Regions from separate parts of the Hydrogenoanaerobacterium saccharovorans genome, predicted to be linked through region 3. Evidence: a T-box and tRNA genes for the amino acid it is inferred to sense, from the RefSeq annotation. Region 3 holds a T-box; the other regions hold tRNA genes.
The links. The T-box of region 3 lies ahead of pheS (phenylalanine--tRNA ligase subunit alpha). A T-box ahead of a tRNA ligase gene usually reads a tRNA of that ligase, here a tRNA-Phe.
Positions count from the first base shown of each region.

Region 1: it has a tRNA-Phe gene. The T-box ahead of pheS (phenylalanine--tRNA ligase subunit alpha) is inferred to sense a tRNA for this amino acid. The anticodon was not compared.
Region 2: it has a tRNA-Phe gene. The T-box ahead of pheS (phenylalanine--tRNA ligase subunit alpha) is inferred to sense a tRNA for this amino acid. The anticodon was not compared.

Region 1 is NZ_RKRD01000001.1:1,702,500-1,705,769, reverse strand. Features, by position in the region: gene EDD70_RS08020 (class I SAM-dependent DNA methyltransferase) at 1-535, shown strand, start outside; gene hslO (Hsp33 family molecular chaperone HslO) at 532-1,407, shown strand; tRNA gene EDD70_RS08010 (tRNA-Val) at 1,543-1,618, shown strand; tRNA gene EDD70_RS08005 (tRNA-Asp) at 1,624-1,700, shown strand; tRNA gene EDD70_RS08000 (tRNA-Phe) at 1,723-1,798, shown strand; tRNA gene EDD70_RS07995 (tRNA-Gly) at 1,802-1,877, shown strand; tRNA gene EDD70_RS07990 (tRNA-Cys) at 1,935-2,008, shown strand; gene EDD70_RS07985 (HD-GYP domain-containing protein) at 2,097-3,270, shown strand, end outside.
Region 2 is NZ_RKRD01000001.1:1,434,483-1,437,752, reverse strand. Features, by position in the region: gene EDD70_RS06735 (MATE family efflux transporter) at 1-1,115, opposite strand, end outside; tRNA gene EDD70_RS06730 (tRNA-Cys) at 1,258-1,331, opposite strand; tRNA gene EDD70_RS06725 (tRNA-Gly) at 1,389-1,464, opposite strand; tRNA gene EDD70_RS06720 (tRNA-Phe) at 1,468-1,543, opposite strand; tRNA gene EDD70_RS06715 (tRNA-Asp) at 1,566-1,642, opposite strand; tRNA gene EDD70_RS06710 (tRNA-Val) at 1,648-1,723, opposite strand; gene EDD70_RS06705 (hypothetical protein) at 1,915-2,139, shown strand; gene EDD70_RS06700 (CAP domain-containing protein) at 2,193-3,270, opposite strand, start outside.
Region 3 is NZ_RKRD01000001.1:1,539,117-1,542,386, reverse strand. Features, by position in the region: gene pheT (phenylalanine--tRNA ligase subunit beta) at 1-279, opposite strand, end outside; gene pheS (phenylalanine--tRNA ligase subunit alpha) at 369-1,388, opposite strand; T-box leader at 1,497-1,735, opposite strand; gene EDD70_RS07220 (gamma carbonic anhydrase family protein) at 1,779-2,273, opposite strand; gene EDD70_RS07215 (hypothetical protein) at 2,294-2,509, opposite strand; gene acpS (holo-ACP synthase) at 2,635-3,012, shown strand; gene EDD70_RS07205 (NAD(P)H-hydrate dehydratase) at 3,009-3,270, shown strand, end outside.

The sequences.
Region 1 (3,270 bases), 160 kb from region 3:
CATGACTTCGCTTAATCTTTACGGGACAATCGACGTTACCATCTGTGCGCTTGACAGCCTAAACCATATTACAGACGAGCAAGCACTTCAGCAGGCGTTTAACAGGGTTGCTATGTTCACCGCACCGGAGGGCCTTTTTATTTTTGATGTAAACTCAGTATACAAACACCGCGAAATACTTGGCTGCAATACTTTTTTTTATGAAAATGATGATTGTTGCTGTGTGTGGCAGAATGAGTACACCAAACACCACCATATTGTTAATATTGATCTCGACTTTTTTGTTAAGGATGGAGAACACTATTTTCGCGAAAGCGAATGCTTTAGCGAACGTGCTTATACTCCAAACGAGATGGATGCTTTTATTAAAACAGCAGGGCTTGAGACAATAGCTGTTTATGGCGATGATACGTTCAATGACCCTACAAATACCACACAAAGGCTTATTTATGTTACGCGCAAACTGCCCGTTGAACGCGGGGGCATTTCCGCAAATAATACCAAATCTATTCGCATTCGGAGGAAAACCACATGAGCAAAATTGTACGAGCTATTTCTGCAAACGGGGGCATTGTTTGCACTGCCATAGATTCTACCGATATTGTCGCTAAAGCGGAGCAGATCCATAAAACTTCTGCTGTTGTAACGGCAGCCATTGGCAGGCTCGCAACCGCTGCATCTATGATGGGTTCAGCTCTTAAAGGTGAGCAGGATTCCATTACAATTCGCCTTGCAGGTGACGGACCTGCCGGCTCTGTTATCGCTGTATCGGATTCACACGGCAACCCGCGTGTTTATGTGCAGAACCCCATTGTAGAGCTGCCACTCAACCAGTATGGCAAGCTTGACGTAAAGGGCGCCGTGGGCACACAGGGAAGCTTGCAGGTTATTAAGGATATTGGCTTAAAAGAGCCTTACGTGGGACAAATTCCAATTGTATCGGGCGAAATTGCCGAAGATATCACAAGCTACTTTGCTGTAAGCGAGCAGATTCCCACCGTTTGTGCTTTGGGTGTGCTTGTTAATCCGAACCTTACCGTAAAAGCGGCAGGAGGATATTTAGTGCAGCTTTTGCCCGGTGCAACCGATGAAGAAATCGATTTGATTGAGAAAAATGTAAATCAGATGCCTGCTATTTCAAAAATGATTGCCGATGGTGCTACGCCTGAGCAGGTGTGTTTCAAAGTGTTGGAGGGCTTTGACCCCAATTTGCTTGATGAAGCTGCTGTTGAGTACCGCTGCAATTGCAGTAAAGAGCGTATAGAGCGAGCGCTGATTTCTTTGGGTAAACAAGAACTTAATGATATGGCGGACGAACAACCTATAACAGAAGTTGCCTGCCACTTTTGCAATAAAAAGTATCGTTTTACAAGCGAAGACATTCGTTTATTGGCCGCAAATAGCTAGTAATTATAAGGTTTTTTATGATTTGTGTAGTGTTTATGTCGAAAAAAAGAAAAAATTTCAAAAAATGCATTGACATTAAGTACAAGGTATAGTATAATAAATCTCGTCGCTAAGGAAAAGAAAAGAAAATGATGTGGGAGCATAGCTCAGCTGGGAGAGCATCTGCCTTACAAGCAGAGGGTCACAGGTTCGAGCCCTGTTGTTCCCACCACATTTGGCCTGGTAGTTCAGCTGGTTAGAACGCTAGCCTGTCACGCTAGAGGTCGTGGGTTCGAACCCCATCCAGGTCGCCATTTTCTTTCTCTAAAGCGATATGCCTTTGTAGCTCAGTTGGTAGAGCAGAGGACTGAAAATCCTCGTGTCGTTGGTTCGATTCCGACCGAAGGCACCATTTGCGGGTTTAGCTCATTTGGTAGAGCGCCACCTTGCCAAGGTGGAGGTAGCGAGTTCGAACCTCGTAACCCGCTCCAACAAAAATAAAAGGCATTTAGTAATAGCTAAGTGCCTTTTAGTATATAATAGAATGTGGCGCCATAGCCAAGCGGTAAGGCAGAGGTCTGCAAAACCTTTATCCCCGGTCCGATTCCGGGTGGCGCCTCCAAAATTACCCTCCGAGTAACTGTTTCGGAGGGTAATTTTTTTAATTGTTATCAACTTGTGTATCAAAACCCTGACAACGGAGGTATCATATGATTGCAATGCAAAATAGAGATATTATCTCAATTGTTCGTAAAACCCTCAACTTGGTAGACCATAGGCTTGTCGATCATGGTGAACGGGTTGCTTATATTGTTTGCAAAATGTTACAGTGCCAGGGCACTTGCTCCGATTATTTAATACAAAGAATATGTTTTTTAGCAATGATGCATGATATAGGTGCTTATAAAACCGAAGAGATAGATAATATAGTGGAGTTTGAAACCAAAAGTGTTTGGGATCATTCCGTATATGGCTACTTGTTTATAAATAATTTTTCACCTCTGTCAGATTTAGCAGAGGCGGTTCTTTATCATCATTTAGATTATGATAAAATTTTAGACTTAGATTGCACTCATAAAGAGATTGCAATGATGATATCGTTAGCGGACAGGCTGGACATCTATCTTAAAAACACCGGCTATCAATTTGATGAATCGCTTAGCAAGTCGTTCCCCCCAAAAAAATTCAGCGCAGAATTGTTTGAACTTTTCCTTTTAGCCAACGAGCAATTCGATATTGTTACACGTATTGCAAACGGAAGTTACCTTGAAGAATTAATTGACTTTGTGGCTCATTATGATTTCACACCTGCTGAGGTGGACCGTTATTTAAAACTGCTCGTCTATGTTATAGACTTTCGCAGCGAAGCGACGGTAACTCATACAATTTTAACGGTTGGCATTAGCATGCAAATCGCAAAACGAATCAATTTAACAGAGCCTCAAAAAAATGCAGTTTATTATGGTGCATTGCTTCACGACCTAGGTAAAATCTCAACTCCAATTCAAATATTAGAAAATCCAGGCAAGCTTACACGCCCCGAAATGGAGATAATGAAGCATCATGTAGTGGTAACCGAAGAAATACTAAAGGATTACATTGACCCGGTAATTTGCAAAATAGCAGTGCGCCACCACGAAAAAATGGACGGTTCAGGCTATCCGCGAGGATTGACAGCGCAGGACCTTACTTTAAGCGAACGGGCAGTTGCAGTTGCAGATATTATGAGCGCGTTGTGCGGTAAACGAAGCTACAAGGACAGTTTCAGCAAAGAAAAAACAATTGAGATACTCACCAAAATGGCACGTGATAATAAAATCTGTAATGAGATTGTGCAGGTTGTGGTCGAGAATTTTGATGACATACTCTACAATGCAAATAAAG
Region 2 (3,270 bases), 100 kb from region 3:
AACGCACGAACTAAAACGATGTTGACAGCTCTACCTACTTCAAGGAAAATTTCAATTCCCATAATTATTTTGCCTAATGAAATCACTTCAGGATTATCAGTCAATAACCGGAATGTATAACTACTGAACAAAAATAATGTTGTTGAAATTAATAACGATATTTTAACAGCTGAATTCAATGTTTTTCGCACACCAAGATAGGCTTCATCCAACATTTTTGCACCAATAAAATACCCGACAACAATCTGCTGTGCCTGGCCGATTGCAGAAGCGTACAAATAAGATAGCATTGCAAACATGCCTGCATATACCTTGGTATTAATTGTTATAGTTCCAAAGGTATTGGCAAAACTCATAATTACTATTTGTGAAAAGTTATATGAAAGAGATTCTCCTGCAGATGGCAAACCAATAGCAAGCAGTGATTTTAATTGCTTCACCGGGAACGGTTTGGGCCATCGAACAGAAATTTTAATATGTGATTTTTTTATAAAAATGATAATAATCAAAACAACACCAACAAATCGACTAATATTACTTGAAATAGCCGCTCCTACAACGCCTGATTTGGGAATCAGAAAGGTGTTGCCTAAAATATTTAGCAAATTAATAACTACCGAGATATACATGGATTCTTTCATCCATGCATTACTTCGAAAAAAAGCAGAGAATGTCAAAAAAATTGCCTGAAAAGATATAAACGCACCAATTACACTTATGTATTGACTTGACTCATGCATAAGTTCTTTCGGAACATGCATCCACTGAAAAATTGGTTGATTGAATACCACTAAAACTCCGCTTACAATAAGACTAAATAGCAAATTGACAATGATGGCAATAGTATAGGTTTCGGCCACTCGTTGATAACTATTTGAACCTAGATATTGTGAAACTAAAATTGTGGTAGCCATACTGATAACACTAAATGTCAGTAGCAGTACATTCATGATCTGATTAGCATTCCCTATAGCTCCGACCGAATTTTGTGAATATCGGCTCACCATAACCTGATCCATATTACCTACTAACATTTGCAAAACAATCTCAATAAATATTGGCCATGTTAGTTTAAGCATGGTGCGCCTGTTCGTGTATTGTTCAAGATTATTCATGTGTTTTCCCCAAATCAAATCAAATTTCCTTGTACAGCTTATATAAAGTATAACATATCCATATAATTGTTCAAGGTATATACTTATAATTAAATAAAGAATAAAAAGAGATGAACAGATACTGTTCATCTCTTTTTATTCTTGGAGGCGCCACCCGGAATCGGACCGGGGATAAAGGTTTTGCAGACCTCTGCCTTACCGCTTGGCTATGGCGCCACATTCTATTATATACTAAAAGGCACTTAGCTATTACTAAATGCCTTTTATTTTTGTTGGAGCGGGTTACGAGGTTCGAACTCGCTACCTCCACCTTGGCAAGGTGGCGCTCTACCAAATGAGCTAAACCCGCAAATGGTGCCTTCGGTCGGAATCGAACCAACGACACGAGGATTTTCAGTCCTCTGCTCTACCAACTGAGCTACAAAGGCATATCGCTTTAGAGAAAGAAAATGGCGACCTGGATGGGGTTCGAACCCACGACCTCTAGCGTGACAGGCTAGCGTTCTAACCAACTGAACTACCAGGCCAAATGTGGTGGGAACAACAGGGCTCGAACCTGTGACCCTCTGCTTGTAAGGCAGATGCTCTCCCAGCTGAGCTATGCTCCCACATCATTTATCTCTTTGCCCCGAGCGACGAAATTTATTATACTATATATATCAGATAATGTCAATGCTTTTTTCAAAAATTAACTATTATATTTAAGCTTCAAATTTTAGCATTATAATCCTCTTATAATAAAAGCAATTTTACGTAAAATAAGGTTATCAAAAACAACAAGAAGGAGTATGGTTAATTAATGGATAATCGAAAAAAGAGTAACCGTAAGATAATTGACCCCAAAGGGGACGCAGTTCTCCATGGCAATCGGGCAAGGATTGACCCTAAAAAAGATGTAGTTAGTGAATATACCTTTTATGCAGGTATTCAGCGTGATTTTATGAATGCTCAAGCAAATATTCCAATTACAAACAATGAAAATGTAGAAGAAATTAAAAAATTTGGTGAAGAAAATAAAAAGTAGTCAAGACTACGCTTAAAAAAGCGCACAGATGGTTTTTCTGTACGCTTTCTCCATTAATACTTTACAAAAATAGTTGTTGCGTAAGCTACAATCATACCATTATCTTCTTCAACAACATAAACACCTGCGCCTATATGCGTAAACTCTTCGCGACAAATATTTTCATAATGAGATGGGCTACTCTTCCACTCTTCAAACCACCAATTAGCATCTGTATGTAGTTCAACGCGTGGATCGTTATATTCTACATTTGCTAAATTTTCCCCTGCTGAAGCATATTTAATTGGTACATCCTCTCTTAACACCGTTTGCCACGGGTCACCGTTAGGTCTCGTATGGTCCCAAACCCCGCTTTTATAAAGTTCTCGGCTGCGAATACGGGCAGCTGAGCGTAAATTTTTATCGTATTCCAGCTTGCTAAGTCCTAATGACTCCCGCTCTGCGTTAATTTCAGCTATGATTCCCTGCTCAACATCTTTAAGATATTCATCTCCTGTTATATCAGGGATCTCCTTCTGCGCATCTTCTTCTTGACTGGAAGCCTCTGCTTTGGATGAAGTTGTTCGGGGTTCTGTTGGCTTATCTTGATTTATTAGCTTTTCCGGATACACTTGCTTTATAATGGCCTGTAATTGATCTTGATTTTTCAACGCATTTCCACAAGCTTCCATAAATTCACTGTGCGAAATATTAAAGAATTTCAAAAAGCTATATATGTTAATATTACACTGTGTTCTGCTGGCATGCTCATCTCGCCATTGTTCGTATTTATCGACACCTACTATTTTTATAAGCTCATCGCTTATTTCATGCTCCCATGTATGCTGGCAGAGATTATTAATTGTTAAGCCATTGGCACCCTTTGTTCCAACCTCTATAGCCTGATTTGATATTGTTTTATCAGTCGTAAACACGTATTCATTTTCGGTTTTATTTATTTCTTTTAAATCATGCTCCGTTTTTTTATCGTCTGCTGCGATGGTAAGTCTATAACTGTTTCCACCTCCGAATTGTAAATGGTATATCGTAATGGTTTCTCCAATATAACGTCCTATGTATATTTCATAAGGAACATTATCAAGAAAACTACGGTAAAAGCTCTCTACTTGGTCAATGCCTAGAGTTTTGTCC
Region 3 (3,270 bases):
GCATACAGGTACAAAATCTCCAACATTTACGTTGGTTGCTCCTGTAACAATTTGCAGCGGTATATCTTTGCCTGCATCAATCGAACAAACAACAAGTTTATCTGCATCAGGGTGGCGCTCAATTGATAAAACCTTTCCTACCACAACTTTTTCGATCTCGCTGCCTTCCACCTCATATCCCTCAACTTTTGAGCCGGACATGGTCATTGCCTCAGAAAAGGCACGAGGAGCAGCATCTATTTTTACATAATCAGAAAGCCATTTAATGGATAAATTCATTGTAAATCCTCCTTCGAAATCTATGGGATTTTTATAAGGCAGACGTTATCTGTTTGCAGATATATCGATTCTGCCAAAATATTTTCAAATCAGAACTGATTTAAGAATCTAAGGTCGTTTTCATAGAACAAACGCAAATCATCAATATTAAAGCGGCGCATAACAATGCGCTCAAGTCCCATGCCAAACGCAAAACCGCTGTATTCTTCAGGGTCAATTCCGCAGATAGAAAGTACCTTCGGGTGTACCATACCGCAGCCTAAAATTTCAATCCATCCCTCGCCCTTGCAAAGGCGGCAACCCTCGCCGTGGCAGGCAAAGCACTGCACATCAAGCTCTGCTGAAGGTTCTGTAAAAGGGAAGTGGTGTGGTCTGAAACGCACAACCGAATTTTCACCGTACAGTTTTTTCACGAATATTTCAAGCGTACCTTTCAGGTCTGCCATAGTTACGCCTTTATCAACCACAAGTCCCTCAATTTGGTGGAACAGCGGGGAGTGTGTCGCATCAACAGCGTCAGAGCGATAAACTCTTCCGGGTGCTATAATGCGAATGGGTGGTTTTCTGTTTTCCATCGTACGAATTTGTACAGGGGAGGTTTGTGTGCGCAGTACAATATTTTCGTTGATGTAAAAAGTATCCTGTGTGTCGCGTGCCGGATGGTCTTTCGGGATGTTGAGCGCCTCAAAGTTGTAGTAATCGTACTCCACCTCAGGCCCTTGAGCAACATCAAAACCCATACCCATAAAAATATCTTTGATTTCGTCCAAAACCAAACTTAACGGATGTTGTTTGCCTAAGGTATGTTTTTTGCCGGGCATGGTCACATCAATGGTTTCGGCTTTCAATCGTGCAGCAACAGCAGCAGCCTTTAACTCCGCTGTGCGGGTTTCGATATGCTCCTCAATAAAACCGCGAACTTCATTTGCGAGTTGACCCATCACAGGGCGTTCTTCAGCCGAAAGCCCCCCCATTTGTTTTAAAATAGCAGTCAGTTCACCTTTTTTACCTAAAAATTTAACTCTGATTTCATCCATCGATTTTTCATCTTTGGCAGCCTGCAGAGCCTCAAGTGCATTTTTGCGGATTTGTTCTAATGCATTTTTCATTTTGCTAACCTCCATATTCAAATATGTGCCGTTTATTACTTTAGCTTAGCTACAGCATATCTACTGTTTGCGGATTTAAACAACAAAAAAAGCTTCCGCCCCTATGTTAATAGGGACGAAAGCTTGCACTTCCGCGGTACCACCCGTATTTTTGCTTAACACATAGGCAAAGCAAACACTTACGATTGCCTGTAACGGGGCAGTTCCGTCGCTGCCTACTAAGTAGTTTCAACAGCGCCGCTCGTGGGCGAACTTCGTTTTCCCAATCCCTAAGATGCTTCCAGCCGCCGACATCTACTCTCTGCAAGGGATAACAAGAACCTTACTTTCCCAGTCTTCGCGTTATTACTATTCAATATAGCACAGTTAGTATGCTTTTGCAACAACAATTTACAGTTTATCCTGTTTATACTTTGCCATAAGCTGCTTATACTGCTCTGCAGATGCAGTATTGTGCTCAATTTCATCTTGCTTTAAACTGCGTTTTACCTTTGCAGGGCTGCCAATTACTAAACTGCCGTCGGGCACCTCAGTACCCTGTGTAACCAATGCACCTGCACCTACAATACAATTTTGCCCGATTTTTGCGCCGTTTAGTACAACAGCTCCCATTCCAATTAGTGTGTTATCACCAATATGGCAGCCGTGCAGAATTGCACCGTGCCCAACGGTAACGCCCTTGCCTACAATTACCGGTTGGTTGTGGTTGCCATGCAATACACAACAATCCTGTACATTGCTGCCTTCTCCCAGTATAATGGGGGCAACGTCACCGCGAAGCACTGCATTATACCAAACTGAACAGCCGCTTTTTACGGTTACATCACCCACTATTACCGCACCTTGTAAAATCAGTGCATCTTCGTCTATCGTTGGTTTTTTCATACTGTATCTTCCTTAAAAATTTAAATATCGGTATTATCTTGCTTTCTGGGTTTTTGCTTATTAAAAATGTTTTTAATCCGATGTTTCATCAAAAATAAATGCCCTCTCCACCAACCCAACTGCTCAATTATAAACTGTTTCGTCTCTTTCGTAATACCGCTTATAAAGATGGCGGTTGGTCCGTTTGCGCCGCCAATAATGCCGATACTGCACGCTTCTCTGTGATTCTTTTTCATTATGCCGACCGCCTTTCTTAAACTATATTTTATCACGTAAAATAGCAAATAGCAATTTGCCTCCGTTGATACAATCTGTAATTTTGTGCTATACTTTATAATAGGATTACGAGAGGGGAAACTCTATGATGATACAAACCGGTATTGACTTGATAGAAGTGGCACGCATAGCCAAAAGCATGCAAAAACAACGCTTTATGCAACATGTGTTTTCACCGCAAGAGCAAGAAATGTTCGAAAAACGCGGCAAAAACCCTCAAACCGTGGCAGTGAATTTTGCGGCTAAAGAGGCACTTTCTAAGGCGCTGGGTACAGGGATACGAGGCTTTGCTCTGAACGAAATATCACTTTTGCGTGATGAGTTTGGTAAACCTTATTTTCAATTAAGCGGCAAAATTCTTGAAATTGTACAAAAAAATCGATATAAACTGTCAGTAAGTGTTACCCATACAAAAGAATATGCATCTGCGGTTGTAGTTTGTTACGGAGGTATAGAACCATGAGAATTGTCACATCGGATCAAATGAAACAAATTGAAAAAGCAGCAGCACTAAGCGGTCTTTCCTACTATGATATGATGGAAAATGCAGGAGCAGCTGCAGTGCAGAGTATTTTACGAAAAATAAATACCAACCAAAAACGAATATTGGTGTATACAGGCAAGGGGAACAATGGTGGAGACGGTTTTGTTGCAGCTCGTTTGCTTTGCAATGCGGGTGCAAACGTGAAAGTAATTCTGGTAGACGGCGAACCGAGAACCG